Regions from separate parts of the Limnohabitans sp. JirII-29 genome, predicted to be linked through region 2. Evidence: predicted binding sites of a transcription regulator. Region 2 holds the regulator's gene; the other holds the start of a gene.
What was found. Region 2 encodes FNR, which switches genes on or off when oxygen is low (the NO sensors DNR and NnrR bind a similar motif). Its sites were predicted from a motif close to TTGATNNNNATCAA; they were not measured.
Positions count from the first base shown of each region.

Region 1: B9Z39_RS13300 (OmpW family protein) is a predicted target of FNR. The motif match lies at 5,390-5,403, and genes of this name have one in related genera.

Region 1 covers NZ_NESB01000008.1:104,626-120,299, reverse strand. Annotated here, with positions in the region: gene B9Z39_RS13330 (23S rRNA (adenine(2030)-N(6))-methyltransferase RlmJ) at 1-793, shown strand, start outside; gene paaA (1,2-phenylacetyl-CoA epoxidase subunit PaaA) at 902-1,933, shown strand; gene paaB (1,2-phenylacetyl-CoA epoxidase subunit PaaB) at 1,930-2,238, shown strand; gene paaC (1,2-phenylacetyl-CoA epoxidase subunit PaaC) at 2,238-3,026, shown strand; gene paaD (1,2-phenylacetyl-CoA epoxidase subunit PaaD) at 3,023-3,544, shown strand; gene paaE (1,2-phenylacetyl-CoA epoxidase subunit PaaE) at 3,562-4,650, shown strand; gene B9Z39_RS13300 (OmpW family protein) at 4,719-5,318, opposite strand; gene B9Z39_RS13295 (OmpW family protein) at 5,501-6,091, opposite strand; gene metF (methylenetetrahydrofolate reductase [NAD(P)H]) at 6,207-7,043, opposite strand; gene B9Z39_RS13285 (TlyA family RNA methyltransferase) at 7,018-7,791, opposite strand; gene ahcY (adenosylhomocysteinase) at 7,798-9,231, opposite strand; S-adenosyl-L-homocysteine riboswitch at 9,316-9,394, opposite strand; gene B9Z39_RS13275 (ATP-binding protein) at 9,618-11,267, shown strand; gene B9Z39_RS13270 (ATP-binding protein) at 11,264-13,057, shown strand; gene B9Z39_RS13265 (peptide chain release factor 3) at 13,134-14,765, shown strand; gene B9Z39_RS13260 (Fic family protein) at 14,987-15,674, shown strand, end outside.
Region 2 covers NZ_NESB01000001.1:178,685-194,358, reverse strand. Annotated here, with positions in the region: gene B9Z39_RS00925 (tripartite tricarboxylate transporter substrate binding protein) at 1-969, opposite strand, end outside; gene B9Z39_RS00920 (alanine--glyoxylate aminotransferase family protein) at 1,016-2,230, opposite strand; gene B9Z39_RS00915 (GntR family transcriptional regulator) at 2,346-3,053, shown strand; gene B9Z39_RS00910 (FAD-binding and (Fe-S)-binding domain-containing protein) at 3,057-6,146, shown strand; gene B9Z39_RS00905 (sulfite exporter TauE/SafE family protein) at 6,198-6,917, opposite strand; gene hemN (oxygen-independent coproporphyrinogen III oxidase) at 6,917-8,338, opposite strand; gene fnr (fumarate/nitrate reduction transcriptional regulator Fnr) at 8,427-9,152, shown strand; gene B9Z39_RS00890 (hypothetical protein) at 9,216-9,521, opposite strand; gene B9Z39_RS00885 (FixH family protein) at 9,579-9,857, opposite strand; gene ccoG (cytochrome c oxidase accessory protein CcoG) at 9,862-11,307, opposite strand; gene ccoP (cytochrome-c oxidase, cbb3-type subunit III) at 11,313-12,242, opposite strand; gene B9Z39_RS00870 (cbb3-type cytochrome c oxidase subunit 3) at 12,273-12,410, opposite strand; gene ccoO (cytochrome-c oxidase, cbb3-type subunit II) at 12,422-13,045, opposite strand; gene ccoN (cytochrome-c oxidase, cbb3-type subunit I) at 13,055-14,482, opposite strand; gene ccoS (cbb3-type cytochrome oxidase assembly protein CcoS) at 14,544-14,681, opposite strand; gene B9Z39_RS00850 (cation-translocating P-type ATPase) at 14,681-15,674, opposite strand, start outside.

The DNA.
Region 1 (15,674 bases), on a different contig from region 2:
GGACGCAGGCATTCAATTGGTCGACACCCACGCGGGCGCAGGTCTGTATCGCCTAGATGGCGACTACGCGGAAAAAAGTGGCGAGGCCGCCGATGGGGTACTCAAGCTCAAGGGCTTGCCCGCAGATGAACAGGTCGAGGCCTTGAAAGACTACCTCAGCATCGTGGCCAGTTTCAACGACAAGGGCAGCTCGCGGGTCTACCCTGGATCGCCCTTCATCATCCAGCGCTTGATGCGCCATGAAGCACGCGATCGGCTCAAGCTGTTTGAACTCCACCCCACCGACCACAAATCGCTGACTGGCAATATCCAACAACTCGAGGCCGGCCGCACCATCAGTGTGGCACGACAAGACGGGTTTGAGGCTCTGAAAGCCTTGCTCCCTCCCCCGGTGTCATCCAGCGGTTCACGCCGCTCCATGGTGCTGATCGACCCCAGCTACGAACTCAAAACCGACTACTACCGCGTGTTGGAATGCATCCAGGATTGCCTGAAGCGCTTTGCCACCGGCACGTATTTGGTGTGGTATCCCATCATTCCTCGCCCTGAAGCGCACGATTTACCGCGCAAACTCAAAACCATGTGCAGCCAATTGAAAAAGCCCTGGCTGCATGCCACCCTGGCCATTGGACGCGCCACCGGCGGAGACGACACAGGTTTGAGCGCGAGCGGTATGTTTTTGATCAACCCGCCCTACACCCTCAAACCCCAGCTCAACGAGGCCTTGCCCGTTGTGGAGAAAGCCCTGGGTCGCGGCCCAGGACAGGGCTGGAGCGTCGAGTCGGGCGGCTAACCCCCTCAGGAAAACCACTAGGCATTGCGCCCAATTAACCGACCAATCGGTCGGTTAATTTCTTATACTGCCCTCCGGCGCCCCATTTGACCGGCGCAGGAGTGGTTCATGTACACCCAATCATTCAACGTTCCGGACAAGACGGACGAAACCCCTGGCGCCGCACTCAAAGCGGTGGCCACACCTTTGCACACCAACGACGCCGCATTGCAAGCGGCATTCGATGCACGCATAGATGCTGATGGTCGCATCGAGCCACAAGACTGGATGCCCGAGGCCTATCGCAAAACCTTGGTGCGGCAAATCAGCCAGCACGCGCACAGCGAAATTGTGGGCATGCTGCCCGAGGGCAATTGGATCAGCCGCGCGCCCAGCTTGAAGCGCAAAGCAATTCTGATTGCCAAGGTGCAAGACGAGGGCGGACATGGCCTCTATCTCTACAGCGCAGCCGAAACCTTGGGCACCAGCCGCGACCAAATGCTCGATGCCCTGCACAGTGGACGCGCCAAGTACAGCTCCATCTTCAACTACCCCACGCTCACTTGGGCCGATGTGGGCGTGATCGGTTGGCTGGTTGACGGTGCGGCGATCATGAACCAAATCCCACTCTGCCGTTGCTCCTACGGGCCTTATGCCCGTGCCATGGTGCGCGTGTGCAAAGAGGAGTCGTTCCACCAGCGTCAAGGCTACGAGGCTTTGCTGGTGATGATGACGGGCACACCCGAACAAAAGGCCATGGTGCAAGACGCGGTGAACCGCTGGTGGTGGAAATGCTTGGCCATGTTTGGCCCGCCCGATGCCGACAGCCCCAACAGCGCACAAGGCATGCGCTGGGGCATCAAGCGCATCAGCAACGACGACTTGCGTCAAAAGTTCGTCGACGCCACCGTGCCCCAGGCCAAGGTCTTGGGCGTCACATTGCCTGACCCTGATTTGAAGTGGAACGAAGAACGCCAGCACCACGACTACGGTGCCATCGATTGGGACGAGTTTTGGGCCACCGTCAATGGCGACGGCCCTTGCAATAAAGAGCGCTTGGGCACCCGTGTGAAAGCATGGCACGAAGGCCAATGGGTACGCGATGCAGCCCTGGCCCACGCCCGAAAACAACAAGCCAAACAGATGAAGGAGGCGGCATGACCACCACCCCAAACACCAAGGCCCTGAGCGAGTGGCCGCTGTGGGAAGTTTTCATTCGCAGCAAACAAGGCCTGGAGCACAAACACTGCGGCAGCCTGCATGCCAGTGATGCAGAGCACGCCCTGCAAATGGCACGCGACGTGTACACCCGCCGCCAAGAAGGGGTGAGCATTTGGGTGGTGCCCTCCAACACCATCACCGCCAGCGCACCCGATGACAAAGCCGAGCTGTTCGACCCCGCCGGTGACAAGATCTACCGCCACCCCACGTTCTATGAGATTCCCGACGAAGTGGGGCACATGTGATGCAGGTTACGGCCTCCACCGACTACCTCTTGCATTTGGCAGACAACGCCTTGGTGCTGGGCCAGCGCAATGCCGAATGGTGTGGGCATGGCCCCATCCTGGAAGAAGACATTGCCATGTCCAACATCAGCCTGGACCTGATTGGTCAGGCGCGACTGCTTTACCAGCACGTGGCGACGCTCAAAAACGACGGTAGCACCGAAGACCGTTTGGCCTACTTCCGCGATGCGGCTGAATTTCGCAACTACACCCTGGTGGAGTTGCCCCACCACGGACCGTTGGTGGGCTACGCGATCGACAACCGCGACTACGCCACCACCATCGTGCGTAACTTTTTGTACAGCGCTTTGATGGCTTTGGTGTGGGAGCAGTTGCAACACGCCCACGACACGCAATTGGCGGCCATTGCCAGCAAGTCACTCAAAGAAGTGCGCTACCACTTGCGCCACGCACGCGATTGGCTGATCCGCATGGGCGACGGCACGGATTTATCGCAACGCAAAGCTCAAGACGCCCTAGACCACTTGATGCCTTACACCCAGGAGTTTTGGCGGGCCTCTGACTTTGAAACACAAGCCGTCCAAAACAGCTGCGGCGTCGACATGACAGCCCTGCAACAAAACTGGATGACCTTGCTTCAAGAGGCCACCACAGAGGCCTGCCTCGATCTACCCAGTGACGCAGGCTTTGTGACCACCGGGAAACAAGGCGTGCACTCTGAACATCTGAGCTTCTTGCTGGCCGAGATGCAAAGCTTGGCACGCGCGCACCCACAGGGCGTCTGGTGAACACAGCGACGACAGCCCCCACGCTGGACCAGGTGTGGGCGGCACTTGACGCCCTCACCGACCCGGAAATTCCAGTGGTGACCTTGCGCGAGATGGGCATCTTGCGCGACGTGCGCCTGGGGGCAGACGGACACACGGTCGAGGTGGTCATCACGCCCACCTACAGTGGCTGCCCGGCGATGGAACAAATTGAAGACGATGTGCGTGCCAGCGTGACTGCACTGGGCCTTCAGGCTCGCGTGATCAGCCAACTGGCCCCCGCGTGGACCACCGACTGGATGAGTGAGGTGGCACGCCAAAAATTGCGTGACTACGGCATCGCTCCTCCATCCGCCTGTGGTCAGCCCACACAGGTGGTTCAGTTTGCCCGCCATCGCGCTGCGCCTGATGTGGTGCCCTGCCCACGTTGCGGCTCGCACGACACCACCGAAACCTCACACTTTGGCTCCACCGCCTGCAAAGCACTCTACAAATGCCTGCACTGCATGGAACCGTTTGACTATTTCAAACCCTATTGATTCACAGGCAACACACCATGTCGGCAACCTCTCGCTTTCATGAACTCACGGTGTCTCGCATCGACCCCGAAGCCGCCCGAGCGGTGGCCATCACGCTCGACGTCCCCCCGGCATTGCGCGAGCGCTTTGCCTTCCAACCCGGTCAGTTCCTGACCTTGCGTGCCACGATCAACGGGGCCGATGTGCGCCGCAGCTACTCGATTTGCTCCACGCCCAGCGTGTTGACACAACACGGACAATTGCAGGTGGGTATTCGCGCGGTGGATGGCGGCGTGTTCTCCACCTGGGCCACCACCCAACTCGCAGTCGGCGCGACCCTGAGCGTCATGCCACCCGAGGGACGCTTCACCGTTCACCGTCCACGGGCCTTGCACCGCGTGGGCTTTGCAGCGGGCTCTGGCATCACACCCATTTTGTCGATCATGGCCAGCAGCATGGAGGCGCAACCCGAATCCAAATTCACCTTGGTCTACGGCAACCGACGCATGGACAGTGTCATGTTCAACGAAGCGCTGCAAGACCTCAAAGACCGCTACCCCAGCCGACTGACCCTGATCCACATCCTGTCTCGTCAGGCGCAAGAGGTGCCCCTGCTGGAGGGCCGCATCGATGGCGACAAAGTGCACGCCATCATCCAAGCCTTCTTGCCCGTGAAAAGTATGGACGAGGTGTTTGTGTGCGGCCCCGAGGCCATGATTGATGCCACCGAAGCGGCGTTGTTGCAAGCGGGCGTACCGGCCAAACAGGTACACACCGAACGCTTCACCGCCAGCACGCCCGCAGCCCCACGTGTCAGCACACACACCACCGACACCAATCCCAAGCACGCCATACAGCTTCGTATCGTGCTCGACGGCAAACCCCATGAGCTGAGCATGCAGCCCCATGAACATGTGCTGGACGTAGCCTTGAATGCGGGACTCGATTTGCCTTACTCCTGCAAAGGGGGGGTGTGCTGCACCTGCCGCGCCAAAGTCATGGAGGGCAGTGTGCGCATGAGCAAGAACTTCACCCTGGAGCCCTGGGAAATGCAACAAGGCTTTGTGCTCAGTTGCCAGGCTTGCCCCACCAGTGAGACGTTGGTGGTGAGCTTCGATGAGCGTTAAAACGCACGTCTGAGCAGGTACAAAAAAGCCGCGCACCAAGCGCGGCTTTTTCATGGTGAACGAGGCGATCAGAAGCGGTAGCCGACGCCAACGCCGACCAATAAAGGATCAAGCTTCAAAGTGCCTGCGTTTGCACCGGCAGAACTGTAAACATCCGTCTTTAAGTTCACCTTCTTGACATCCAAGTTCACAGACCATTTTTTGTCGAGTGGCACATCTACACCCACCTGAAAAGCAGTGCCGAAGCTGTGGTTGTCCAGTTGATAACCCTGCAAGCTAACGCTTGAAATTTTGGTGTAGTTGATACCGGCACCGATATAAGGCTTGTATCCGCCCAAATCAGTGAAGTGGTATTGCAGTGTCAATGTGGGGGGTAGATGCTTAAACGTCCCCAAATAAGCGCCATTGTTTGTGACGGTCTGTGACTGGGGAACAGTCAAAATCAATTCAGCAGCAACGTTCTTGTTGAAGAAATAAGAAATGTCCACTTCTGGAATTGTTTTGTTGTCAACAGCCAAACCGAAACCAGCATTGGTCAGACTTGCGGAATTGTCATTGGCCATCTGAAGATTGACCGCACGGGCACGAACCAACCAAGGGCTTTCTTGCGCGGCCACATGACCGACAACCAACATACCAACTGCTGCTGCGATGAGAATTTTTTTCATGATGTTTCCTTGAGCTCTACTCGGGGCTATTCCCGTGGTGTCTATTGCACCGCAATGGTTGTGTGCGCAACTTGATGCGCATCAAACCCGACGCGGCGAAAAGATGACTTAGATCAAGAAAACAAGTTTTGCGAATCAAAGCGGGACGTACTGCAAGCCCACACGGAAATCGCTCAAGCGCGTCAGAAGCGATAGCCCAAACCCAGACTCACAACACGTGAATTGATTTTGGTGTCCACCGTTTGCCCAAACGCAGAAATATCGGACCGAAAGTTAGATCGCTTCACATCCAAGTTCAAAGAAAAGCGGTCATCGAGCGGCACATCCAACCCAACTTGCACAGCAGGTCCCCAAGTGTGGTTGTTCATCAAAATATCTTGATAGCCCGGTGCCGTGAACGTCAAGGTGGAGCTCTTGGTGTAGGTGATCCCTGCGCCGACATAGGGCTTGAAAATCGACCAACTGTCAGCGTGGTACTGGAGCATCAATGTCGGAGGTAACTTTTGAAAGGTTCCAACAGATGTCCCATTCGCATACACCGACTGATTTTTCAGCGCCGTGTAGCCAACCTCCAGCGCCACGCGCGGCGTAAAGAAATAGCTGACATCCACCTCAGGCATAGCTTTTTGATCCACCGACATTTGGATGTCATTGGGCACATAGCTCAACTTAGGTTGCACTGCGCGCACACGCAGCACCCAAGGGCTGTTTTGGGCCCAAGCGGTAACAAAAGATGCCGAAAAGATCACTAAAGCAACAAAAACTTTAAGCATATAACTCCAGTTATATTAATTGTAAGAATTGTTAAATTCTATATTAATATTTCTTTAGTTGTATTTTTATCATTATTTGTTGATTAATGGCGTCTTATGAACATCGGATATGCGCTCAAACTACCAGACCTAAATTGCGACAAATGGCCAAGGTCGCAGCGCTCTGGTTCATGCTGTAAAAGTGCAGTCCAGGCGCCCCCGCGCTGCGTAATTGATCGCACAAATCAGTCACAACATCCAAGCCAAATGCCTTGATCGAGGCCAAATCATCCCCAAAGCCCTGCAAGCGCAAACGAATCCAGCGCGGAATTTCGGCCCCACAGGCATCCGAGAAACGCAGCAATTGCGAAGAACTGGTGATGGGCATGATGCCGGGCACGATGGGCACATCCACGCCGAGTTTTTGCACGTCTTCGACAAAACGGAAATACGCATCACTGTTGTAAAAATATTGGGTGATGGCCGAGTCCGCGCCTGCTTTGACCTTGGTGGCAAAAGCTTGCAAGTCGGCCTCAGCCGACTTAGCTTGCGGGTGAATCTCAGGGTACGCCGCCACTTCAATGGCAAAGTCCTGCCCGGTTTCCGCACGAATGAATGCCACCAAATCGCTGGCGTACTGAAACTCGCCGCTGCCGCCATAGCCACTGGGTAAATCACCACGCAAGGCCACCAAGCGGCGAATGCCCATGGCCTTGAAATCGGCCAGTTGTTGACGCACGCTGTCACGCGTGGCGCCGATGCATGAAAAGTGCGACGCAGCAGGCACGCCCTCAGCCAAGATTTCATTCAAGGTCGACAACGTACCCGCCTGGGTCGAACCACCGGCGCCATAGGTGACCGAGCAAAACTGGGGCTTCAAGACATACAAGGCTTGGCGCACAGCACGCAACTTCTCGGCACCCTCAGCCGTCTTGGGTGGAAAAAACTCAATGCTCAGACTGTTGTTCGTCACGACGCGCTCCTATCCAAAATTCTTTGTTGCCATCGCCTCCGGCAATGGCGCTGGGCCAGTAGCCCAACACGTTCAATCCAAGGTCTGCGCACGCCTTGCGCAAGCGCGCTTCCACCTTGGGGTAACTGGCAGGGTCTTTGACCAAACCGCCTTTGCCGATATCACCAGGCTGCAATTCAAACTGCGGCTTGACCAACATCAGCACATACCCCGCAGGCTGGAGCATAGGCAACAGGGCTGGCAGCACCAAGGTCAGCGAGATGAACGACAAGTCGCCCACAATCAGATCAAAGCCTTGCACTGCCTCGGGGATTCGCTCGTCAGGAAACGCTAACTCGCGCGCATTGATGCGCTCAACACACACCACACGGGGGTCGCTGCGCAAACTCGGGTGCAATTGGCCGTGACCAACGTCTAGCCCGACAACTTGCGCCGCTTCATGTTGCAGCAAGCAATCCGTGAAACCTCCGGTGCTTTGTCCCACATCCAGGCAACGCATGCCGCTGACAGACAAGCCGCTGTCACGCAAAGCGCCTTCGAGCTTCAAGCCACCGCGCGAGACATAACGCGACTCCGCGTTATCCAGCAACTGCACCTCGCACCCTGGCGGCAACACATCGCCATTTTTGGCCACGCGTTGCCAGGCTGTCGCGCCCACGCGCCATTGAACGCCCGAGGTAATCAACCGCTGCGCCTGAGAGCGCGACGCGGCCAAGCCCCGGTCTACCAATAACTGGTCAGCGCGCACCGCAGATCAATAGCGGTAGGCGTCAGGCTTGTAAGGGCCTTGCTTGGGCACGCCGATGTATTCGGCCTGCTCATCGCTGAGTTCGGTCAGCATGGCGCCGACTTTCTTCAGGTGCAAGCGAGCGACCTTCTCGTCCAAGTGCTTGGGCAACACATAGACCTTGCCCACGTCGTAACCTTCGGGATGGCAGAACAGCTCAATCTGCGCAATGGTTTGGTTGGCAAACGAGCTGCTCATCACAAAGCTGGGGTGGCCGGTGGCACAACCCAGGTTCACCAAGCGGCCTTTGGCCAGCAAGATGATCTTTTTGCCGTCGGGGAACACCACGTGATCGACTTGGGGCTTGATCTCGTCCCAGGTCAACTTCTCCAGAGACGCCACATCGATCTCGTTGTCAAAGTGACCGATGTTGCAGACGATGGCTTCGTCTTTCATGGCGGCCATGTGCTCGTAACGGATCACGTTTTTGTTGCCGGTGGCCGACACAAAAATGTCGGCCTTGTCTGCCGCGTATTCCATGGTGACCACTTTGTAGCCTTCCATCGCGGCTTGCAATGCGTTGATCGGGTCAATCTCTGTCACCCACACTTGGGCGCTCAAAGCACGCAAAGCCTGAGCACTGCCCTTGCCAACGTCGCCATAACCAGCGACCACGGCCACTTTGCCCGCAATCATCACATCGGTCGCGCGCTTGATGGAGTCCACCAAGGATTCGCGGCAGCCATAGAGGTTGTCGAACTTGCTCTTGGTCACCGAGTCGTTGACGTTGATGGCGCGGAACATCAGCGTGCCCTTGGCCGACATTTCTTTCAGGCGGTGCACGCCTGTGGTGGTCTCTTCGGTCACGCCCAAAATCTCGGCGCTCTTGCGGCTGTACCAAGTGGGGTCCTGAGCCAGCTTGGCCTTGATGGCGGCAAACAAACAGGTTTCTTCTTCGCTGCTGGGGTTGTTCAACAACGACGCATCGCGCTCGGCGCGCTTGCCCAGGTGCATGAGCAAGGTGGCATCGCCACCGTCGTCCAAGATCATGTTGGGGCCTTCGCCAGCCGTGTTGGCGGCGCCAAAGTCAAAGATACGGTGGGTGTAGTCCCAGTACTCGGTCAATGTCTCGCCCTTGGTGGCAAACACAGGGGTGCCTTCGGCCACCAAAGCGGCAGCCGCATGGTCTTGTGTCGAGAAGATATTGCACGAAGCCCAGCGCACTTGGGCACCCAAGGCTTGCAAGGTTTCCACCAGCACGGCCGTTTGAATGGTCATGTGCAAGCTGCCCGTGATGCGTGCGCCTTTGAGCGGTTGCGCTTTGGCGAACTCTTGACGAATGGCCATCAAACCGGGCATTTCGGTTTCGGCAATCTTGATTTCTTTGCGGCCCCAGGCGGCCAAGGACATATCGGCCACGACGTAGTCGGTGGCTTGGGTGGGTTTGAGAACAGCGTTCATGGTCAGGCTCCAAAAGGTTCAGGGCCACTGACGCGTACAAACTAAGCACAAGGGATTTGTCCGAGGTGCTCACCTCACGTTGTCAGTGGGTGAGCGCGGTTGGGAATTAGGGTCCGAGCCTCACTGAATCTAGATCGACTCAGCTGCAGCGCTCCTCGGTGCAAATATTTTAGTGCAGTCTGGCAATACCAAAACCGCAAATACTGGTTGCATTTTTGTTTTAACAAAAAATTCAAAAGTAATATTAAAATTATCAAATGATCAATCGGCCGTTACTTTTGTTTATAAAACGTCAGCTCCCTCGGGAACGGCGCAACAGCTTTGACGTCTATTACGTGTTTTTTTCGTTCACCGCCGCCGTGGGGACCACGTTGATGGCGCTCGTGATGCTCTGGCTTGAACAATCGCGTATTGCCACTTCGGCCTGGATCGGAACACTGGTGCTGATTGGAACCCTGGTTTGGTGGACCCAGGGCCTGTCCGATTTTTGGGCTCAGACCATTTTTGAGAGCACGCTCATGTGGTTGGTGATTTACAACTCATGGCACACGGGCGGCGTCACATCGCCGAGCATGATTTTTTTAGGCACAGTCCCCGTTCTTCCCTTGTTTTTCTCTAGCTCGCGCCGTTTTGTCTTCTTTTGGCTGTTCGTGTCGCTCGTGGGCATGCTGCTGACTCTCACCCTACAACTCAACCACCTCATCCCCATGCGCGCGGATCAAACTTGGCAAGACCTGGTGTTCAGCGCCACGATGTATGCCTTTTTGGCCTATACGCAATGGAGTTTGATAGATGCCGTGGAGTCCACCAACACCTTCACACTGCGGAAAATCAATCGGTCGAACCAACGCCTACAGCGCTTGTCACACGACTTGCAGCGCGCCAACTCACACAAAGACCAGTTCTTAGCCATTGTGAGCCACGAAATGCGCACACCTTTGAACGCCGTCATGGGCTTTTTGAACCTCATGGACACCGACGAACGCATCAACCATCAAGCCAAAGAATTCGTCATAGGCGCACAAAACGCTGCGGCACACCTACTCACGGTGATCAATGACTTGTTGGATTACTCGCAAATTCAAAACGGCAAAATCACACTCAACCCACAGACCTTCAACCTGCACACCATGCTGCACAACACGCATGGGTCGTTGATGCCACGGGCAATTGACTTCGGGCTTTCCTATAACCTCTACATCGATCCTCAGGTCCCCGAATGGATCAAGGCAGACCAGCACCGCTTGACCCAAGTCCTGATCAATCTTCTTGGCAATGCCCTGAAGTTCACCGACAAGGGCCATGTCAACACCCAGGTGTATTTCGAGCCATCCGAAAAAACGCCGCAAAGCGGGACCCTGTGCGTTGATGTCACAGACAGCGGGCCTGGCATTGCACTGGCTGAACAAGCCCGCATCTTCGAACCCTTCGTTCAACTCACACGCATCGACACACGCGCCAACGCACGAGACGCCCTGCGCGGCAACGGGTTGGGTTTGAGCATCACCGACACGCTGGTCAAAAGCCACGGCGGACAACTCACCGTGCGCAGCGCCGTCGGCCAAGGTTCGACGTTCTCATTTCGTATCCCCGTTCACATCGCGCCTGCCCCGCACAAGCCATTGCCAACCCTTGACCGTGTGGACACCAGCGCCTTCAAACTGCTCATCGTGGATGACCATGCCGTCAATCGCTTGGTCGCCAAAGCCACACTGCAACGCGCCATGCCAAACGCGCACATTGAAGAAGCCGAAAACGGCCTCACAGGCTTTGCCAAGATGTGCGACACCCAGTACGACGTTGTGCTGCTGGACTTGGTGATGCCAGACATCGACGGCATTGAAGTGATGCGTCGTGTGCGCAACACTTTGCCATCGCCACTCAACACAGTCCATGTAATTGCACTCACAGCCAACGTGGCCAACGAAGCGCTCATTGCCTGCAAAGAAGTCGGAATGGATGAAGTCATGTCAAAACCATTTGACCGACACACATTGGTCAACCGTGTCTTGCACTACTGCCTCAAAAACCAATGATCACACGCCCTCTACTCGTCGCCATCAAGCGCGTGCTGCCTCATAAACGACGCAGCACGCTAGACATTTATTACGTTTTCTTCTCTCTGTCCGCACAAATTGCGTTGCTGATATTTGGTCCCTTGTTTTACAGCCTCGGCGAGACCGGCATCGCCATCGTCAGCATGATTGGGTTGGGTTGTATCGCCGCGAGCTTTGCTTTGTGGCTCAAAGGATTGCCCCGCTTTTGGGCGCAATCGATCGATCAGGCCACCATGATGGGGATGATTTTTTACGTTGCTTGCACAGACGGCGGTATGCGCTCTGCTGCCATGGTGTGGCTGGTGATCGTGCCCATCTTGCCCTTGTTTTCATCCAACTCACGCAAAGTGGTGAGCTTTTGGTTGTCTGTATCTTTCGGCTGCGTGGTCACCATTTTGGTTTTGCAACTCACCGGCACGATCCAATTAATCGGTCCACAGAGCTGGGGGCTGATGATCAAAGATGCCTTGATGTACTCCCTTTTGCTTTACGCGCAGTGGAGCTTGATTGATGCGGTCGACTCCATGAATGCCACCTCCTTGCGACACACCACACGCGCCAACGAAAGCCTGAAACGGCTGTCGCAAGATTTGCGACAAGCCAACGCGCACAAAGACCAGTTTCTGGCCATCGTCAGCCACGAAATGCGCACGCCCTTGAACGCTGTGATGGGCTACTTGAGCTTGATGAGTACCGACGAACGCATGAACCGCGAATCCAAAGAGTTCGTCACCGGCGCTCAAAACTCTGCGGCACACCTGCTGACTGTGATCAACGACTTGCTCGATTACTCTCAAATTCAAAACGGCAAGATCACCATGAACCCGCAGGTGTTCAACCTGCACACCATGTTGCGCACCACCCACAGCACACTGAGCCCAAGGGCCATTGATCTTGGGCTGGACTACCGCTTACACATCGCGCCGAACGTCCCTGAGTGGATCAGTGCAGACCAACACCGTCTGACCCAAGTGCTGATCAACCTGCTCGGCAATGCGCTGAAATTTACCGACACCGGCCATGTCCATATGCGAGTGTCATTCACACCGTCAAACAGCACATCGCAAAGCGGCGAACTGTCGGTCGAGGTGGAAGACACGGGGCCCGGCATCGCGCCCGAAGCACAAGCACGCATCTTCGAACCATTTGTTCAACTGACACGAACACATATTTCTGCGTCTCGGCGCGACGCACTGCGCGGCAACGGACTAGGTTTGAGCATCAGCGATACCCTGATCAAAAGTCACGGTGGCGAACTCACACTGCGCAGTGAGGTGGGCCAAGGATCGACATTTGCTTTTCACATTCCCGTGCTCTTGGCGCCCGCGCCTCAAAAAGCAGCCCCTGTCTTAGAGCGCATCGACACCACGCCCCTCAAGCTATTGATCGTGGACGACCACGCGGTCAACCGCTTGGTCGCCAAAGCCACCATACAACGCGCCTTGCCCAACGCACAAATCGAAGAGGCTGAAAACGGCACCATCGGTCTGTCCATGATGAGCGCCAATCGGTATGACTTGGTGCTACTGGACTTGGTGATGCCAGATTTGGACGGCATCGAGGTCATGCGCCGTGTGCGCAACACCCTCCCATCGCCCTTCAAAGATGTGCACGTCATTGCGTTGACGGCCAACGTGGCAGACGACGCGCTCAAGGCCTGCAAAGACGTGGGTATGGACGAAGTCATGCCCAAACCCTTTGACCGACACACCTTGGTCAACCGCGTATTGCACTACTGCACGCCAAGCGGCTCAGAGGTCACGGCATGAGCGTGTCGCGCCTCTGAGCAGAGGCACACAACAACTCGGGCGTCTATGATCCTGGGTTGATTGCTGCTCCCACCCCATGACCACTTACTTGAATGAAGTGCGCCGCCGGCGCACCTTTGCCATCATTTCCCACCCCGACGCGGGCAAAACCACGCTGACAGAGAAACTGTTGCTGTTCTCGGGCGCGATTCAAATCGCGGGCTCGGTCAAGGCCCGCAAAGCCAGCCGCCACGCCACCAGCGACTGGATGGAAATTGAAAAGCAACGCGGCATCTCGGTGGCGTCATCGGTCATGCAAATGCTCTACCGTGACCACGTCATCAACCTGCTCGACACCCCCGGCCACAAAGACTTCAGCGAAGACACCTACCGCGTGCTCACCGCCGTGGACTCGGCGTTGATGGTCATCGACGCGGCCAACGGTGTGGAAGCCCAAACCCGTCGTTTGATCGAGGTGTGCCGTCAACGCGATACCCCCATCATCACCTTCGTCAACAAGATGGACCGTGAGGTGCGCGACCCGCTCGACATCCTGGACGAAGTGGAACGCGAACTCGGCATGCCCTGCGTACCCATGACCTGGCCCGTCGGCCAAGGCAAATCATTTGGCGGCATCATCAACTTGCGCACGCAAGCCATGACCGTGTTTGACTCCGGCAGCGAACGCTTGCCGCAAGACTTTGAAACACACCCGCTGTCGCAACAAGACCAACTGGCCCAACGCTTTGGCAGCGACTGGGCTGCGGCCATGGAAAGCATGGAACTGGCCACAGGGGCTTCACCGAGTTTTGACAAAGAAGCTTTCTTGGCCGGCAAACAAACCCCGGTCTTCTTTGGCTCCGGCGTGAACAACTTTGGTGTGATGGAAGTGCTCGACGCCCTGGTCGACCTGGCCCCCTCTCCACGCCCCCGCATGAGCCACCTGGTGGTCAACAAACAAACGGTGGACAAAACCATCCAGCCTGAAGACGCAGGTTTTTCTGGCGTGGTGTTCAAAGTGCAAGCCAACATGGATGCCAACCACCGCGACCGCATTGCCTTTGTTCGCGTGGCCTCGGGCCAATACAAGCCAGGCATGAAACTCAAGGTGCAACGCACCGCCAAAGAACTGCGCCCCACCTCGGTGGTGACATTTCTGAGCCAACGCCGTGAAGCGGTGGACGAAGCCTTTGCAGGCGACATCATCGGCTTCACCACCCACGGCGGCGTGCAGTTGGGCGACACCATCACCGATGGCGCCGCCTTGCAGTTCACCGGCCTGCCCTTCTTTGCGCCCGAGTTGTTCATGACGGTGATTCTGAAAAACCCGCTGCGCACCAAACAACTGCAAACCGGCTTGGAACAGTTGGGCGAAGAAGGCGCCATTCAGGTCTTCAAGCCCGAAGTGGGCGGCGCCATGTTGCTCGGGGCCATTGGTCAATTGCAATTCGAAGTGGTGCAACACCGACTCAAAACCGAGTACGACTGCGATGTGCGCTTGGAAAACAGCAGCTACACCGGTGCTCGGTGGATCACCGCCGACACCCCCGCCGAGTTGCGCGAATTCACCCACGCTTACCCACAGCGCATGGCCTTGGACGCGGCCAACACCTTGGCCTATTTGTGCACGTCCCCGTACGACGTGCGCTTGGCACAAGAACGTTTTCCAAAGATTCACTTCCACCCGCTGCGTGAGCATGCGGGGTTGGCGTTGTCTTCGGCGGGTTGATATTTACTTCTTTGGCGTGTCGCGAAGATAGGCTCAGGGGCATTGCCCTAGGCTCCTCTTCGCTGCGCTCAGAATGTCGCTACGGGCAACGCCCCTGAGCCACTCTTAACTAGGATATTGAGTCGATTGGTTAATACCTCACGTATACAAGCAGCAATAAAAGTCGCAAAAATATCTTCATAAATTTAAATTTTTCCTTTAAATACATATACTTAAAGGAAATGAAAAAGTCGCAAACATTTCAGCTCTATGACGATCCATCGCAGATGGAGCCTATGCTGCCCGGCGAGCACCGCCTTGGCCCGTCGCTAGAGCGCGCGCATGACCTCATACGCAAAGCAGAGCGTTTGAGTGGCTGGTATCCCTCAGGGGCATTGCCAGGCTTGCGCCAGCTACTGAGGTCGATGAACTCGTATTACTCCAACCGCATCGAAGGTCAGCACACGCTACCGATGGAGATCGAACAGGCACTGCGCAACGATTACGCGCAAGACCTCGACAAGGCACGCCGCCAGCGCTTGGCCTTGGCACATATGGCCACCGAAGCCCAACTCGAAACCCTCTGGCCACAGTGGTCAGGCGCGCAGGTATGGTCCCCACAAACCGTGCAAGACATTCACCAAGATTTGTTTGCACGCTTGCCAGATGACGACCGCAAGCAAAACGCGCAAGGGCAGGTGCTTGTTCCTGGTGGGCTGCGCACACAACAGGTCAGTGTCGGCAAACATGCTGCACCCGACGCAACCCAACTGCCTGCATTCTTGGCGCGTTGGTCTCAGGTGTACAGCCACACCCGCCGTGGCGAAATGCAGTTGATGGCCATGGCTGCTGCCCATCACCGTCTGGCCTGGATTCACCCCTTTCTAGACGGCAACGGACGTGTGGCTCGGCTACACAGCCATCTGGTGC
Region 2 (15,674 bases):
TGCCTGCACCTTGGCATCTTTGACGACCTTGGCCCACTTCTGGGTTTCATTGCGGATGAAGTCGGCAAAACGCTCAGGTGTGCCGCCGCCGTCTTCGGCACCGTACTGGTCAAACTTCTCGATCACATCGGGCATGGCCATGACGCGGTTCATGTCTTCGTTGATGCGTTTCACAAAAGCCGGGTTCAACTTGCCTGGCCCCACCAAGCCGTACCAGGTGGTGGCATCAAAACCCGCAAAGCCTTGCTCGTCCATGGTGGGCACATTCGGGTGACCTTTGGCGCGCTTAGGTCGCGTTTGGGCAAGTGCAATAGCTTTACCACTTTTGACATGCGGGGTGGCCGAGGTCATGGTCTCGAAACAATATTGCACTTGACCGCCAATCAAATCGGTCAGTGCGGGGCCTGAGCCTTTGTAGGGGATGTGCAAGGCGTCAATGCCGGCGCGCAGCTTGAACATTTCAAGCGCCAGATGCTGAGCCGAGCCTCCGCCCGCCGACGCAAAGCTGATCTTGCCGGGGTTTTGTTTGCACAAGGCGACCAGGTCTTTGACGTTTTTGGCCGGTTGGCTCTCGTTGCAGATCAACAAGTTGGGGGTGACGCCCACCAAACCAATCGGCGTGAAGTCGCGCTCCACGTTGTAGCCCAGCTTGGGCTGCAAGCTGGGTGCCAACGCATGGCTGTTGATGTGCGCCATCAGCAAGGTGTTGCCGTCTGCAGGTTGCTTGGCCACATAGTCGGCAGCGATCACGCCAGCTGCGCCGCCTTTGTTGTCGATCACGATGGTGAGGTTCCACAGGGTTTGCAGCTTTTGCGCCAACACCCGCGCCAGCGCGTCGGTTCCCCCGCCGGGTGGAAAGCCCACCACGATGCGAATCGGCCCATTGGGCAAGCTCTGGGCTTTGATCATGGGTGCCGCCAAAGTCGCCACACTGGCGGCGCTGGCTTGGAGCAGTGTTCTGCGTTGCATGCTGAGGTCTCCTAGTGGCACGCTCTTGGGCGTGTTGTGCTTCGGGTCAGGAACGGATGAGCGCCGGAATGGGATGGGCCGAGAAGTAATCCATCGCCGCTTGCACGCCCGAGCCCGCCAGCTTGACGCCGCTGAGCTTGAGGCCCATCTCGCACGCCGACAAGGCGGCAATCAAGGTCAGGTCATTGCAATCGCCCAAATGGCCGATGCGGAACATGCGGCCTTTGACCTTGCCCAGGCCCGTGCCCAAGGAACAATCAAAGCGCTCATAAATCATCTTGCGCACGGCGTCAGCGTCCACCCCCTCAGGCGTCATCACGCCGGTCAAGATGGGCGAATACAGCGCCGGGTCCGCGCACTGAATGGGCAAACCCCAAGCAGTCACAGCAGCACACGCACCTTTGGACCAACGCTTGTGACGGGCAAACACCACGTCCAGGCCCTGGCCCAAGATCATGTCGCAGGCTTCACTCAGGCCGTACATCAGGTTGGTGTTGGGGGTGTAGGGGAAGTAGCCGGTTTTGTTGATCTCCAGCATCTCGTCCCAGGCCCAAAACGATTTGGGCAAGGTGGACGTTTTGCTGGCCTCAATCGCTTTGGGCGACAAGGCGTTGAAGCTGATGCCGGGCGGCAGCATGAGGCCTTTTTGCGAGCCACTGACGGTCACGTCCACGCCCCACTCGTCGTGACGGTAGTCGGCTGAAGCCAGGCCCGAGATGGTGTCCACCATCAACAACGCAGGGTGCTTGGCGTTGTCGATGGCGCGGCGCACTGCCGCGATGTCGCTGGTCACCCCGGTCGAGGTTTCGTTGTGCACCACGCAAACCGCCTTGATGCTGTGCGCCGTGTCCGCCTTGAGGCGGGTCTCGATCATGTCGGCCTTGACACCATGGCGCCAGCCCTCCACACCGGGCAGCCCAATGAATTCCGATTTCAATCCCAAACGGGTGGCCAGTTTGTTCCACAACGAAGCGAAGTGGCCGGTCTCAAACATCAGCACATGGTCGCCTGCGCTCAGGGTGTTGACCAAGGCCGCTTCCCACGCCCCGGTGCCCGAGGCGGGGTAAATCATGACCGGGCGCTGGGTTTTGAAAATCTTTTGCATGTCGGCCAACACCTTCAGGCCCAGCGAACCAAACTCAGGCCCCCGGTGGTCAATAGTGGGCAGGCTCATGGCGCGCAGCACGCGGTCGGGCACGGGCGATGGACCGGGGATTTGCAAAAAGTGACGGCCCGTGGGGTGAAAGTCGAGGTTAAGCATGAACAAGAATCTCCTGAGATGAAGCTATTTTTTGCATACAAAATAAAACCGTCAACTAGAGTTCACCCTTAGACTGTTGATTGACCTTGCTATTTTTTGCATACAAAATATTCCCATGACTGCTGAACTGTTGTCCATGCCCCGCACGGCCTTACACGGCCATGTGACGCATCGGCTGCGTCAAATGCTGGTGGAAAACCAGATTGCACCCGGCGCCAAGCTCAATGAGCGGGCCTTGTGCGAATCGCTGCACGTGTCGCGCACGCCGCTGCGCGAAGCCATCAAAACACTGGCTGCCGAAGGCCTGGTGGAGTTGCTGCCCAACCGGGGGGCGGTGGCCGTGTCGCTCACGCTTGACGATGTGCGCCACACCTTCGAGGTGATGGCGGGCTTGGAGGGCATCTCGGGCATGTTGGCCGCCGAGCGCATCACCGACAGCGAACTCAACGAAATTCAAGCCCTGCACTTCGAGATGATGGCCGCCTACACAAGGCGCGATCTCTCCAGCTATTACCGGCTCAATGCCAGCATTCACCGCGCCATCCATGCCGCGGCCAAAAACCCGGTGCTCAGCGCCACCTACGAGCAAGTCAATGCGCGTTTGCAAGCGCTGCGCTTCAAGTCCAACCAGGACGACGACAAGTGGCACAGCGCCGTGCAAGAACACACGCAGATGATCGAAGCCTTGCAAGCGCACCAGCCCCAGGTGCTGCGCGATGTGCTGGTGCGCCACCTCGAACACAAACGCGATGTGGTGCTGGCGCAGCTGCAAGCCAGTGCCGACACGCCCACGACCCCACCCAAAACCTCACGCAAAGCCTGACCCATGAACGCCCCCCTGCCCCGACACATCACCGAAACCGCCAGCCAAGTCTTTGAGCGCGTGGCCAGCACCAGCAACGAGGTGGCCGGTCGTCTGGCCGCCCGACTGCGTGCCGAAACCGAGGGCGAGGTGTTGTTCTCTGCGGCTGATCGGGGACGCTACGCCACCGACGCCTCGATTTACCAAGTCACGCCCGTGGGCGTGTTCGTGCCGCGCCATGCCCATGAGGTGCCCATCGCCATGGCAATCTGTCGTGACTTAGGCGTGCCCATCGTGCCGCGCGGCGGCGGCACCAGCCAGTGCGGCCAGACCACGGGCGCGGGCTTGGTGATTGACCACAGCAAACACATCCGCCAAATCGTTCACCTCGATGTGGACCAACGCACCGTCGAGGTCGAGCCCGGTTTGGTGCTGGACCACCTCAACGCCGAACTCAAAGCCCACGGCCTGTGGTTTCCAGTGGATGTGTCTACCAGCGCGCAGGCCAGCTTGGGCGGCATGGCGGGCAACAACTCATGTGGCAGCCGCTCGATTGCCTACGGCAACATGGTGCACAACGTGGTGGGTGCTTCGGCCTGGTTGGGCGACGGCGACTTGTTGCAGTGGGGCCGCTACGACGCGAGCAGCGGGCGGGCGCGCCAGATCGGTGACTTTGTGAAACGCCTGGCCAATGAACTGCAACCCGACATCGAGGCCCATTGGCCCAAGGTGCTGCGTCGCGTGGCGGGCTACAACCTGGACATTTTTTGCAACCAAAACGAACGGCCTTACACCGACGACGGCTCGGTGAACTTGGCCCATCTGCTGGTCGGCAGCGAAGGCACGCTGGCGATGACCAAGTCGCTCACCCTGCGCTTGAGCGAGTTGCCACGCGCCAAGGTACTGGGGGTGGTGAACTTCCCCAGCTTTTACAAGGCGATGGATGCGGCGCAGCACATCGTCAAGTTGGGCGACGGCACCTTGACGGCGGTGGAACTGGTAGACCGCACCATGATTGATTTGTCGCTGCAAAACCCAGCCTTTGCGCCCACCATTCGCACGGCACTGATTGGCGAACCTGAAGCGGTGTTGCTGGTGGAATTTGCCGGAGCAGACAAAGACAGTTTGAAACCCAAACTGCGCCAGTTGGTGGAACTCATGGGTGACCTGGGATTGCCTAGCAGCGTGGTGGAGATGATCGACGACGCACCGCAGAAAAACCTGTGGGAAGTGCGCAAGGCGGGCCTGAACATCATGATGAGCTTGAAGGGCGACGGCAAACCCGTGAGCTTTATCGAAGACTGCGCGGTGCCCCTGGAGAGCCTGGCCGAGTACACCGATGCCTTGACCGAGGTGTTCAAGAAACACGGCACCAAAGGCACCTGGTACGCGCACGCGTCGGTGGGCACACTGCATGTACGCCCGATTCTGGACATGCGACGCGATGGCGCTGCCAAGATGCGCGCGATTGCCGAAGAAGCCAGCGCCTTGGTGCGCAAATACAAAGGTGCTTACAGCGGCGAACACGGCGATGGGTTGTGCCGTGGGGAATGGATTTCATGGCAGTTCGGCCCCAAGATCACCGAAGCCCTGGGGCAGATCAAACAAGCACTCGACCCGCTGCACCTGTTATCGCCCCAACGCGTGGTCAACCCACCCAAGATGGACGACACAACCCTGATGCGTTATGGCCAACCCAACGGCATGCCCTACCAAGTCATCCCCATCCAAACCGCACTCGACTGGAGCGCCTGGAACGTCCACAACGACCCCGCCACCGAACAAACCACCGCACCCGGCACCGGCGGTGACCCGGCGCTGGGATTCGCCAAAGCAGTGGAGATGTGCAACAACAACGGCACCTGCCGCAAGTTCGATGCGGGCACCATGTGCCCGAGTTACCGTGTGACGCGTGACGAACAGCACCTCACCCGTGGACGCGCCAACACCTTGCGTTTGGCACTGAGCGGGCAACTCGGCACCGATGCGCTGACCAGCGAAGAACTGCTTCAAACCATGGACCTGTGTGTGGGCTGCAAAGGTTGCAAACGCGACTGCCCCACCGGCGTGGACATGGCACGCATGAAGATCGAAACCTTGCACCAATACAAGCGCTACCACGGCCACACGCTCAAAGACCGCTTGATTGGATTTTTGCCGCGCTACGCCAAACACGCAGCACGTTGGTCAGGCCTGTTGAACTTGCGCAACCGCGTGCCACTGTTGGCCAAACTGGCCCAAAGCCTCACAGGTCTGTCTGCCGAGCGCAGTTGGCCCACTTGGCAGCGTGATCACTTTTTCAACCGCAGCACCTTGGGTTCAACCGCCGAAGAAGTGCTGATTGCCCCCAAGCCCGTGGTCCTGTTTGTGGACACCTTCAACGGCTACTTCGAATCTGACAACGCACGTGCTGCCATGCGCGTGTTGCAAGCCGCAGGCTACCAAGTGCACGTGGCGTCCAAGACTCGGCAAGGTCATGGCAGTGACCAAGGCCATCTGTGTTGTGGCCGTACCTTTCTGGCCAATGGCATGGTAGACCAGGCGCGTGAACATGCGCAAGAGCTGCTCAACGCATTGCTGCCATTCGCCAAGCGGGGCATTCCCATCGTCGGCTTAGAGCCCTCATGCCTGCTGACCTTGCGGGACGAAGCCCTGGTGCTGGGCCTGGGTGAAGTGGCGCACAAGGTGAGCGAACAAGCCATGTTGTTCGAAGAGTTTTTGGCGCGCGAAGCGCAAGCCGGACGGCTCGATGCACTCAAATCAAAGCTTGAGCCCACGCGTCAACCCATCTTGCTGCACGGCCACTGTCACCAAAAAGCGTTTGGGCTGATGCCACCCGTGTTGGAAGTGATCCGTCTGATTCCCGGTGCCAAACCTCAGCTGATCGAGAGCAGTTGCTGCGGCATGGCCGGCAGCTTTGGCTACGAGGCCTCCCACTTAGAAGTCTCAAAGGCCATGGCCGAGTTGAGTTTGTTGCCTGCGGTGCGTGCCGAACCCGACGCCTTGGTGGTGGCCGATGGCACGAGCTGTCGCCACCAAATTGCCGATGGCGCACAACGCCAAGCGGTGCACGTGGCCAAGCTATTGAGTGACCACCTCAAGCACCATGCCTGAAGGTGCGCGGGTCCGAGGGTGCTAAGGCACACAAGGACTGTGTGCCGCTGGTTATTGAGGCACCAAGCACCACGGCGCTTGGTACTCCACCAAGCCCATCCACAGCGCCCAGCCTGAACTGGCCATCAAGGCAGCACCCGCCAAGCGCACACCCCAGGCACCGCTGTTGTCACCCGCAGGCTTGAAGCCGCGCAAGCGCAGCCACAGCCAGGGCCCCAGGGTCAACACCACCGCACTGCCAAAGGCAAACAAGGCCATCACGCCAGCGCCTTCCCAAGGGCTGTTGCTCAAAGCGGCCACCAACAAGGCGCCGTAGAGCAAGCCACAAGGCATCAACGCCCACAACATGCCCAGCAGCATGGGGCCACCGCGTTGTAGCTTCAGGTGCGCGGTCATGGCCTGCACCTTGCGCCACACACCGCGGCCCACACCGTCTAGCCACAGCGGTTGCTCAGCGCGCCACAACAGCAGGCCACCGATCAAAAAAGCAAGGATATGAAACAAGGTCCAGACCGGGCGAAACACGGCCGACTGGGTGGTGAGCCAGCCCACCCCTTGCATGGTGGAAGCAGCCAATGCCCCTAAGGTGCTGTAACCCACGATGCGCCCCATTTGAAACAGCAGCATGGCGCGGGTGTCGCGCCCAGGGCCCACGCCTTGCTTTTGTGCGGCCCGCCCAATGCCAGCACACGCAGCGCCACACATGGCCAAGCAGTGTGGCCCGCCCGCCAGCCCCATCAGGAGTGCGGTGAGGGCCAAAGTAGAGTTCATCAGATGATTTTAGAGAAGCGCGCGCGGGTTCGGTCAGCTTGCAAATATTTGTCAAACACCATGGCCACGCCACGTACGAAAAACCAACCCAACTCGGTGACCTGAATGCCATTGCCATCCAGCGTGACCAAGCCCTGCGCTTGCATGTCCGCCAAGGTTTGAAGCTCGGTGGCGAAGTACTTTTTGAAATCCAGCAAATGCGCCACTTCGACCGACTCAAACAGGACATGGCCTTGGCACATCAAAGCCATGATGATGGTGCGGCGTACCAAATCGTCGCGAGACAAAGCCAAGCCGCGTTCTACTGGCAAACGCCCTTGGTCAAGCAGGTCGTAGTAAGCCTCTAAGGTTTTGACGTTTTGGCTGAACGTGGCCCCCACATGGCCAATGGCGGAGACACCCAGCGCGATCAAGTCGCAATCGGGCTGCGTGCTGTAGCCCTGGAAATTGCGGTGCAAGCGACCTTGGCGTTTGGCCACGGCCAAGGCATCGTTGGGCAAAGCAAAGTGGTCCATGCCCACGTACACATAGCCCGCGCCCATGAGCACACGCAATGCACTGGAGAGCATGACCAACTTGGCGCTGGCAGGCGGCAAGTCTTGGCTGTGAATGCGCCGCTGCGGTTTGAAGCGTTCTGGCAAATGCGCATAGCCATACAAAGCAATGCGGTCAGGGCGCAAGTCCACCACTTGGGCCAGAGTGCGTTCAAAAGTCTCAGGCGTCTGCATGGGCAGGCCGTAAATCAAGTCGATGTTGACCGAGTCAAAGCCCAGTGCGCGGGACGCGGCCACCAAGTCAAACACCTGCTGTGCAGGCTGAATGCGGTGCACGGCTTTTTGCACGTCGGGGTCAAAGTCTTGCACGCCAAAGCTCAGACGGTTGAAGCCCAGCAACGCCAAGGTGTTCAAACGCTCGGCGGTCACGGTACGCGGGTCAACCTCGATGGAGTATTCGCCACCGGGCGCAAATTCAAAATTGCGGCGCAACATGGCCATCAACGCGCGCAGCTCGTCATCGCTCAAAAACGTGGGGCTGCCGCCACCCAGGTGCAGTTGTGACACCGTTTGGCCTGCGCCTAAGTGCGCCACATTCAAAGCCACCTCGCGCTCCAGGTAGCGCAAATACTCAGCACCCCGCTCATGGTGTTTGGTGATGATCTTGTTGCAGGCACAGTAGTAACACAGCGCCTCACAAAACGGGATGTGGATGTACAAGGACAGCGGATAGGCTTTGACCGCCACGCCTTCGCGACGCTGTTGCAGCGCCTGCAAATAATCGCTCTCGCCAAAGGCCTCGACAAACCGATCGGCGGTGGGGTAGGAGGTGTAGCGTGGGCCTGCCACGTCGTAGCGACGCAGTAGATCTGGGCTCATCACATCGACAGGTCTTGAAGCCAGGTTGTTGGTTTGAGGAGAGGTCATCGATGGTTATCCTTTTCAGGAGGATAATGTGCCCATAAGTTGACTGACACACTTTGACCTGTATCAACTCACTGTTTTATCCCACCCTATGAGTATCCCTAGCATCAAAGTCGCTTGCTCCAACTGCAACTTGCGCGAGCTGTGTATGCCTTTGGGTCTGTCTGACGACGAACTCAATCGCATCGATGACATCGTGGCCATCCGCCGACGTGTGCCCCGTGGCGAAAGCTTGTTCAGGAATGGTGAAAAGTTCAACGCGCTCTACGCCATTCGTACCGGCTTCTTCAAAACCTGTGTCTCCTCAGAAGATGGTCGTGACCAAGTGACGGGCTTTCAGATGGCGGGCGAAATCATTGGCTTGGATGGCATCGTCAGCGACCTGCACACCTGTGATGCCGTGGCGCTGGAAGATGCCGAAGTGTGTGTGATGCCTTTTGACCGCATCGAAGAACTGTCGCGCGACATCAATGCCTTGCAGCGTCATGTGCACAAAATCATGAGCCGCGAAATCGTGCGCGAACACGGCGTGATGTTGCTGTTGGGCAGCATGCGCGCTGAAGAACGCTTGGCGGCCTTTTTGTTGAACTTGGTGCAACGCTTGCATGCACGTGGGTTTTCGCAATCCGAGTTGATTTTGCGTATGACGCGCGAGGAAATTGGCAGCTATTTGGGGCTCAAACTTGAAACCGTGAGCCGCACGTTTTCAAAATTTGCCGACGAAGGCATTGTCGAAGTGAAGCAGCGTCATGTGCGCATCTTGAACACCGAAGCCCTCAAGCTGTTGGTCAACGCACAAACGTGCCAGCCCACTTAAGCGCTTGCGCCCCAAACAAAAGGCCTGCTGATGCAGGCCTTTTGTTTGGAGTAAATCAAGTGTTCAAACAGGTTGCTCGCAGCAGGATTCTTGTTTAGGACATCCATCGGGCCGCTCGGTAGGGACCATCGGGCAACGGTTGGTTTCAAACGGAGACATGGACAACAAGGTGGTCAGCGCACTGGACCCTGCGGTGATGATCCAAAAGGCGAAAAAAGACAGGGTGTAAATGCCTTGACGCGACATCTCAACAGGTTGTCCGAACCATTGCATGTCTTGGGGGTCAAACATGGCAAACACCACGACTTCCAAAACACCTGCCACCAAAAAGGCGGGCCATACGATCCACATCATGCGTTGTGCCAACATCAAAATTCTCCTTGTTAGGAACTCGTCATCAGTGTAGGCCCGCTTGATGGTTTTCCATCATGGGGTTTTCGTGGGCATCTGCGCTTTTGGCGTCGCCACGTGGTTGCGCGCTTGCATGGCTGGCATCATCTGCTGCGCTTGTTCAGCTAGGGTTTTGTTGATGTTCAGGCCTTGGCGGTAATAGTCCTCAGCCACCACCGGATCAGGAATGCGGATGGCGATGGCCAAGGTCACGAACCCAGCCACCACGACCACCGCTGGCCCTGCAATGATGAGCCACACATGGCCGTACTTCCACCAAGGTTGCGTGTCGTGTTGTTGTTTCAATGCAGTCATAGGATTACCTCGGCACAATGAACACTGACTTCTCGACCACCGATTGGCCAGACTCCTGTGCTTGAATTTCAAACTCGATTTTGTGAGATCCAGCCTCAGCAGAACCATACGGGATATCGGCGCGCAACACAATCCAGCGAGCTTGAGCGGGTGCAACGACCACATCGGTTTCAGTTTCAATGCGTAGCTGTGGCAAACCTTTGACCGTCAAGTGGTAGGTCTGTTCAGACTCTGCTGCATTCATGATTTGCAGGCGATAGACGTTCTCTAAAGTGCCGTACTCGGTGATACGCGCCAGCGACGCGCGGTCGCGCACCACATCCACCTTGAACGGTGTACGCATGCTCAACGACACCAGCAAGCCCACCACCAACGCCACCAGGATCATGGTGTAGATCTGCACACGGGGACGCAACAAACGCATCCACATCTGACGTGGCGTCCATTTGTTTTCCATCGCGTTTTGTGTGGTGTAACGAATCAGGCCTTTGGCATAGCCCATCTTGTCCATCACGGTGTCGCAGACATCGGCGCACGCACCACAACCAATGCACTCGTACTGCAAGCCCTGGCGAATATCAATGCCCGTCGGGCATACCTGCACACACAAAGAGCAATCCACACAAGAACCTAAGTTGAGCGTGCCCAAATCGGCTTTGCGTGAGCGTGGGCCACGGGGTTCGCCCCGTTCGGTGTCATACGTGACGATCAAGGTGTCATGGTCAAACATGGCGCTTTGAAAGCGTGCATAAGGACACATGTATTTGCACACTTGCTCACGCATGAAACCCGCGTTGCCGTAGGTGGCAAAAGCGTAGAAAAACACCCAAAAGAGTTCCCATGAACTCATGTGGCTCAAAAAGAATTCCATGGCCAACTCACGAATCGGCGTGAAGTAGCCTACAAAGGTGAAGCCGGTCCAGATGGAAAAGAAAATCCAGATCAGGTGCTTGTACCACTTCTTCACCAGCTTTTCGAGCGAGAACTCGGCATCGTCCAAGCGCATGCGGGCTGAGCGATCACCTTCGATTTTTCGCTCAATCCATAAAAATATTTCGCTGTACACAGTTTGTGGACAGGCATAACCACACCACAAACGGCCCGCCACGGCAGTGAACAAAAACAGCGACAAGGCTGAGATCACCAACAAGCCGGTGAGGTAAATGAAGTCTTGTGGGTACAAGACCAAACCAAAGATATAAAACCTGCGCGAGGCCAGATCAAACAACACCGCCTGACGCGTGCCCCATTCAAGCCAGGGCAGACCGTAAAAAAGCAACTGGGTCAGGACCACCAAGATCCAACGCCAATAGGCAAAGATGCCTTCGACAGAACGGGGGTAGATTTTTTGGCTGGCCGCATAAAGCGAGACCATCGCCTCGTCCTCTGAGCCCGAAGGCTCAGGAACGATGGGGATGGTCTTGCGCTGCTGGGTGTCGTCAGAATTCAAAACAATTACTTCGCAGCAGCAGGTGTTTCAGGTTTGTTTGACATGCCCCACACATAAGCGGTCAGCACATGGATTTGGGATTCGGTCAAACGGCCCTCTTGAGCTGGCATTTGGTTGACCTTGCCACCATTGATCATGGCCGTGATGGCTTCTTCACCCCAGCCATGCAACCAGATCTTGTCGGTCAAGTTGGCAGAGCCCAAGGCTTGGTTGCCTTTGCCGTCCATGCCGTGACAGGCCGCGCAAGCACCAAACTTGGATTTACCCAACGAAGCACGCACCGAGTCATGCGGGCTGCCCGACAAGCTCAACACATAGTGCGACACGTTACGAATGTCCTCTGGTGTACCCACCGCAGCGCCCATCGGTGGCATTTGACCAATACGACCTTTGGTGATGGTCTCCTTGATCTTGTCAGGAGTGCCACCGTGCAGCCAGTCACCGTCGGTCAAGTTGGGGAAGCTCTTGGAACCGCGTGCATCAGAGCCGTGACACTGCGCACAGTTGTTCATGAACAAGCGTTCGCCCACCGCCATGGCTTTGGGGTCACCGGCCAATTGCTCAGGAGGCTGGGCTGTGAAAGCCGCATACAAGGGCTCCAACTCTTGGTTGGCTTTGGCCACCTCAGCGTCATACTGACCTTGCGACGACCAACCCAATTTGCCAGCAAAGCTGCCCAAGCCTGGGTAAGCCACGCCATACACCACCGCAAACACAATGGTGATGATGAACAGCCACAGCCACCAACGGGGCAATGGGTTGTTCATTTCGCGCAGGGTTTCATCCCACACGTGACCGGTGGTGCCGTCTTGCGTGTTGTGCGAAGAGACTTTGACTTTGGACGAGAACCACAGCAAAGCGGCGCAGTACACGATGCCCAAGATCGAGATGACGGCCACAAAAAGCGACCAAAAATTACTGGTGAAATCACTCATGATTCGATTCCTTTACACAGGCACTCAGGCCTAGTCTTGATCGAACGGCAACTGGGCAGCTGCGTCGAAATCTGTTTGGTTGCGCCGAGAAAAAGCCCACACCAAGATGCCAATGAAAATGGCAAACGAGAGCAAGGTCGTGGCGATGCGTAAGTCATTGACGTCCATGGAGAACCTCCTTACTTGAGCGCAAGACCGAGCGATTGCAAATACGCAATGGCCGCATCCAACTCGGTTTTACCCTTGACGTCTTCTGCTGACTTGGCAATTTCTTCGTCGCTGTAAGGCACACCCACCATGCGCAAAGCTTTCATGCGAGGCGCCATATCGCTGGGGTCCACCATGTTTTTCGACAACCATGGGTATTCAGGCATGTTGGACTCGGGCACCACATCGCGTGGGTTGTTCAGGTGCACACGGTGCCACTCGTCGCTGTATTTGCCGCCCACACGTGCCAAGTCAGGGCCCGTGCGCTTGCTGCCCCACTGGAAGGGGTGGTCATACACCGACTCGCCAGCGACCGAGTAGTGGCCATAGCGCAGTGTTTCAGCACGGAACGGGCGGATCATCTGCGAGTGGCAGTTGTAGCAACCCTCGCGGATGTACACATCACGTCCTGCCAATTGCAAGGCGGTGTAGGGCTTGACGCCAGTCACCGGTTCGGTGGTCGATTTTTGGAAAAAGAGCGGCACGATTTCAACGATGCCACCAAAGGCCACCGCAATCAAAATCAGCACGATCATCAAAAAGTTATTGGTCTCCACGCGCTCGTGGGAGAAACCTTTGGCGTTGTTATCAGACATGTAGGCTCCTCAAGCGTGTGCGGGGGCAGGAATAGCGACGCTGACAGCATTGCCCTGGGTGGCTGTTTTGACCACGTTCCAGAACATGATCAGCATGCCGCCCAAGTACAACAAACCGCCCATCACACGAATCACGTAGAACGGGTAAGTGGCTTTGACCGATTCCACGAAGGTGTAGGTCAAGGTACCGTCGGTGTTGACAGCACGCCACATCAAGCCCTGCATCACACCAGCAATCCACATCGCAGCGATGTAGAGCACGATGCCAATGGTGGCCAGCCAGAAGTGAACTTCAATGGCTTTGACGCTGTACATCTTTTTCTGTCCAAACAACTTGGGGATCAGAAAGTAGATCGACCCCATGGACACCAAGCCCACCCAGCCCAAAGCGCCCGAGTGCACGTGGCCCACGGTCCAGTCGGTGTAGTGGCTCAAGGCATTCACCGTTTTGATGGCCATCATCGGACCTTCAAAGGTCGACATGCCGTAGAAAGACAAGGACACGATCAAGAAACGCAAGATCGGGTCGTCACGCAATTTGTGCCATGCGCCCGACAAGGTCATGATGCCGTTGATCATGCCGCCCCAGCTGGGTGCCAACAACACGAGCGAGAACACCATGCCCAAAGACTGCGCCCAATCGGGCAAGGCGGTGTAGTGCAGATGGTGAGGACCCGCCCACATGTAGGTGAAGATCAAAGCCCAGAAGTGCACGATCGACAGGCGATACGAGTACACGGGGCGCTCGGCTTGTTTGGGAATGAAGTAATACATCATCCCCAAGAAACCTGCGGTGAGAAAAAAGCCCACGGCGTTGTGGCCGTACCACCACTGGATCATGGCGTCTTGTGCTCCGGCGTAGGCGGAGTAAGACTTCATCCAACCCGCAGGAATAGCGGCGCTGTTGACGATGTGCAACAAAGCCACCGCAATGATGAAGGCACCATAGAACCAGTTGGCCACATAAATGTGCTTGACCTTGCGTGTGCCCACGGTGCCAAAAAACACCACGGCGTAAGCCACCCAAACCACAGCAATCAACAAGTCAATTGGCCACTCCAGCTCAGCGTATTCTTTGCCCTGGGTAAAGCCCAAGGGCAAGCTGATGGCGGCTGCCACGATGACCAATTGCCAGCCCCAAAAGGTAAAGGCCGCCAACTTGGGTAAAAACAGCACCGTGTGGCAGGTGCGCTGCACCACGTAATAGCTGGTGGCAAACAAGGCACTGCCACCAAACGCAAAAATCACCGCGTTGGTGTGCAAGGGTCGCAGACGACCATACGTGAGCCAAGGGATGCCAAAGTTCAGTTCTGGCCAAGCGAGTTGAGAGGCGATGATCACGCCCACCAACATGCCAACCACGCCCCAAACCACCGCCATGATGGAAAACTGCCGGACAACGGTGTCGCTGTAGACGGCTTGTTGTGATGAGTTCATCGGTCACCTTTCATTTTTTTGCCAGTATCCATGATTACCCTTGGTTTCTTATTGATGCAAGTCAATCGTCACGAAGAATGCGCTCCCCTTCTTGGTCCACGCCTTCAAACTGCCCACGGTAAATAGCCCACCACAGGCCAGCCAAGATGCACAGCACCAAGAAGACCGAGAGCGGGATCAGTACATACAAAATGTCCATCAGTGTGCTTTCGTCAACCTTAAAGAATTCAAAACGACCCACAGCGAGCTCAGCGCCATGCCTAAGCCTGCCAACCACGCAGGCAACCACCCTGCCACGGCCAGAGGTACGCACACGGCGTTGTAGAGCGCGGCCCAGACCAAGTTCTGTCGCACCACCCGCAAGGTTTGACGGGCCAAACGCAAACTGGCCACCACCACCGACAACTTGTCGCCCATCAACACCAAGTCAGACTTGGACTGTGCCAGTGGCACCGCTTGGCCAAACGCCATCGACACATGGGCACCGGCCAGCACCGGACCGTCGTTCAACCCATCCCCCACCATGGCCACATGATGCCCCTCGGATTGCAAGCCCATCATGCGCGCTAATTTGTCTTGCGGGGTGCATGCACCATATGCCAAATCGATGCCAAGCTCTTGGGCCACTTGTTGCACCGCTTGCGAATGGTCACCCGACAACACATACACATCAACCCCCATGTCTTTCAGGGCTTGTACCGTCTGTGCCGCATCTTCACGCACGTCTTCGGATAACTGCCAACTGGCCAACCATTCGCCCTTGCGACACAAATGCACCTGCGCAGCACGCGCAAACTCAGGCACCACCACGCCCCAGTCGGCACAAAAAGTAGCGGACCCCAGACGCAACACATCCCCCAGCTGCCCTTGCAGGCCTTGGCCCACTGTTTCCACCACATCGTCGGCCATCAGGCGGGGCTGGTCAGATGCATCGTGCGCGGCCACCAACACCCGAGACAAGGGATGCAAGGAATGCTCCCCCAAAGCAGCGGCCCGTGCAAGTGCCCATTCCATGCTCAATCCGTCGTTGACAAACACGTGCGTGATGCGTTGTGCATCGCGTGTGAGGGTACCGGTCTTGTCAAAAATCACGGTGTCAATGCTGGCCAAAGCCTCCAGGGACTGTAGGTGTCGCACCAACACCCCTTGACGGGCCAAAGCACCTGCGGCAGCCAACATGGCGGCAGGCGTG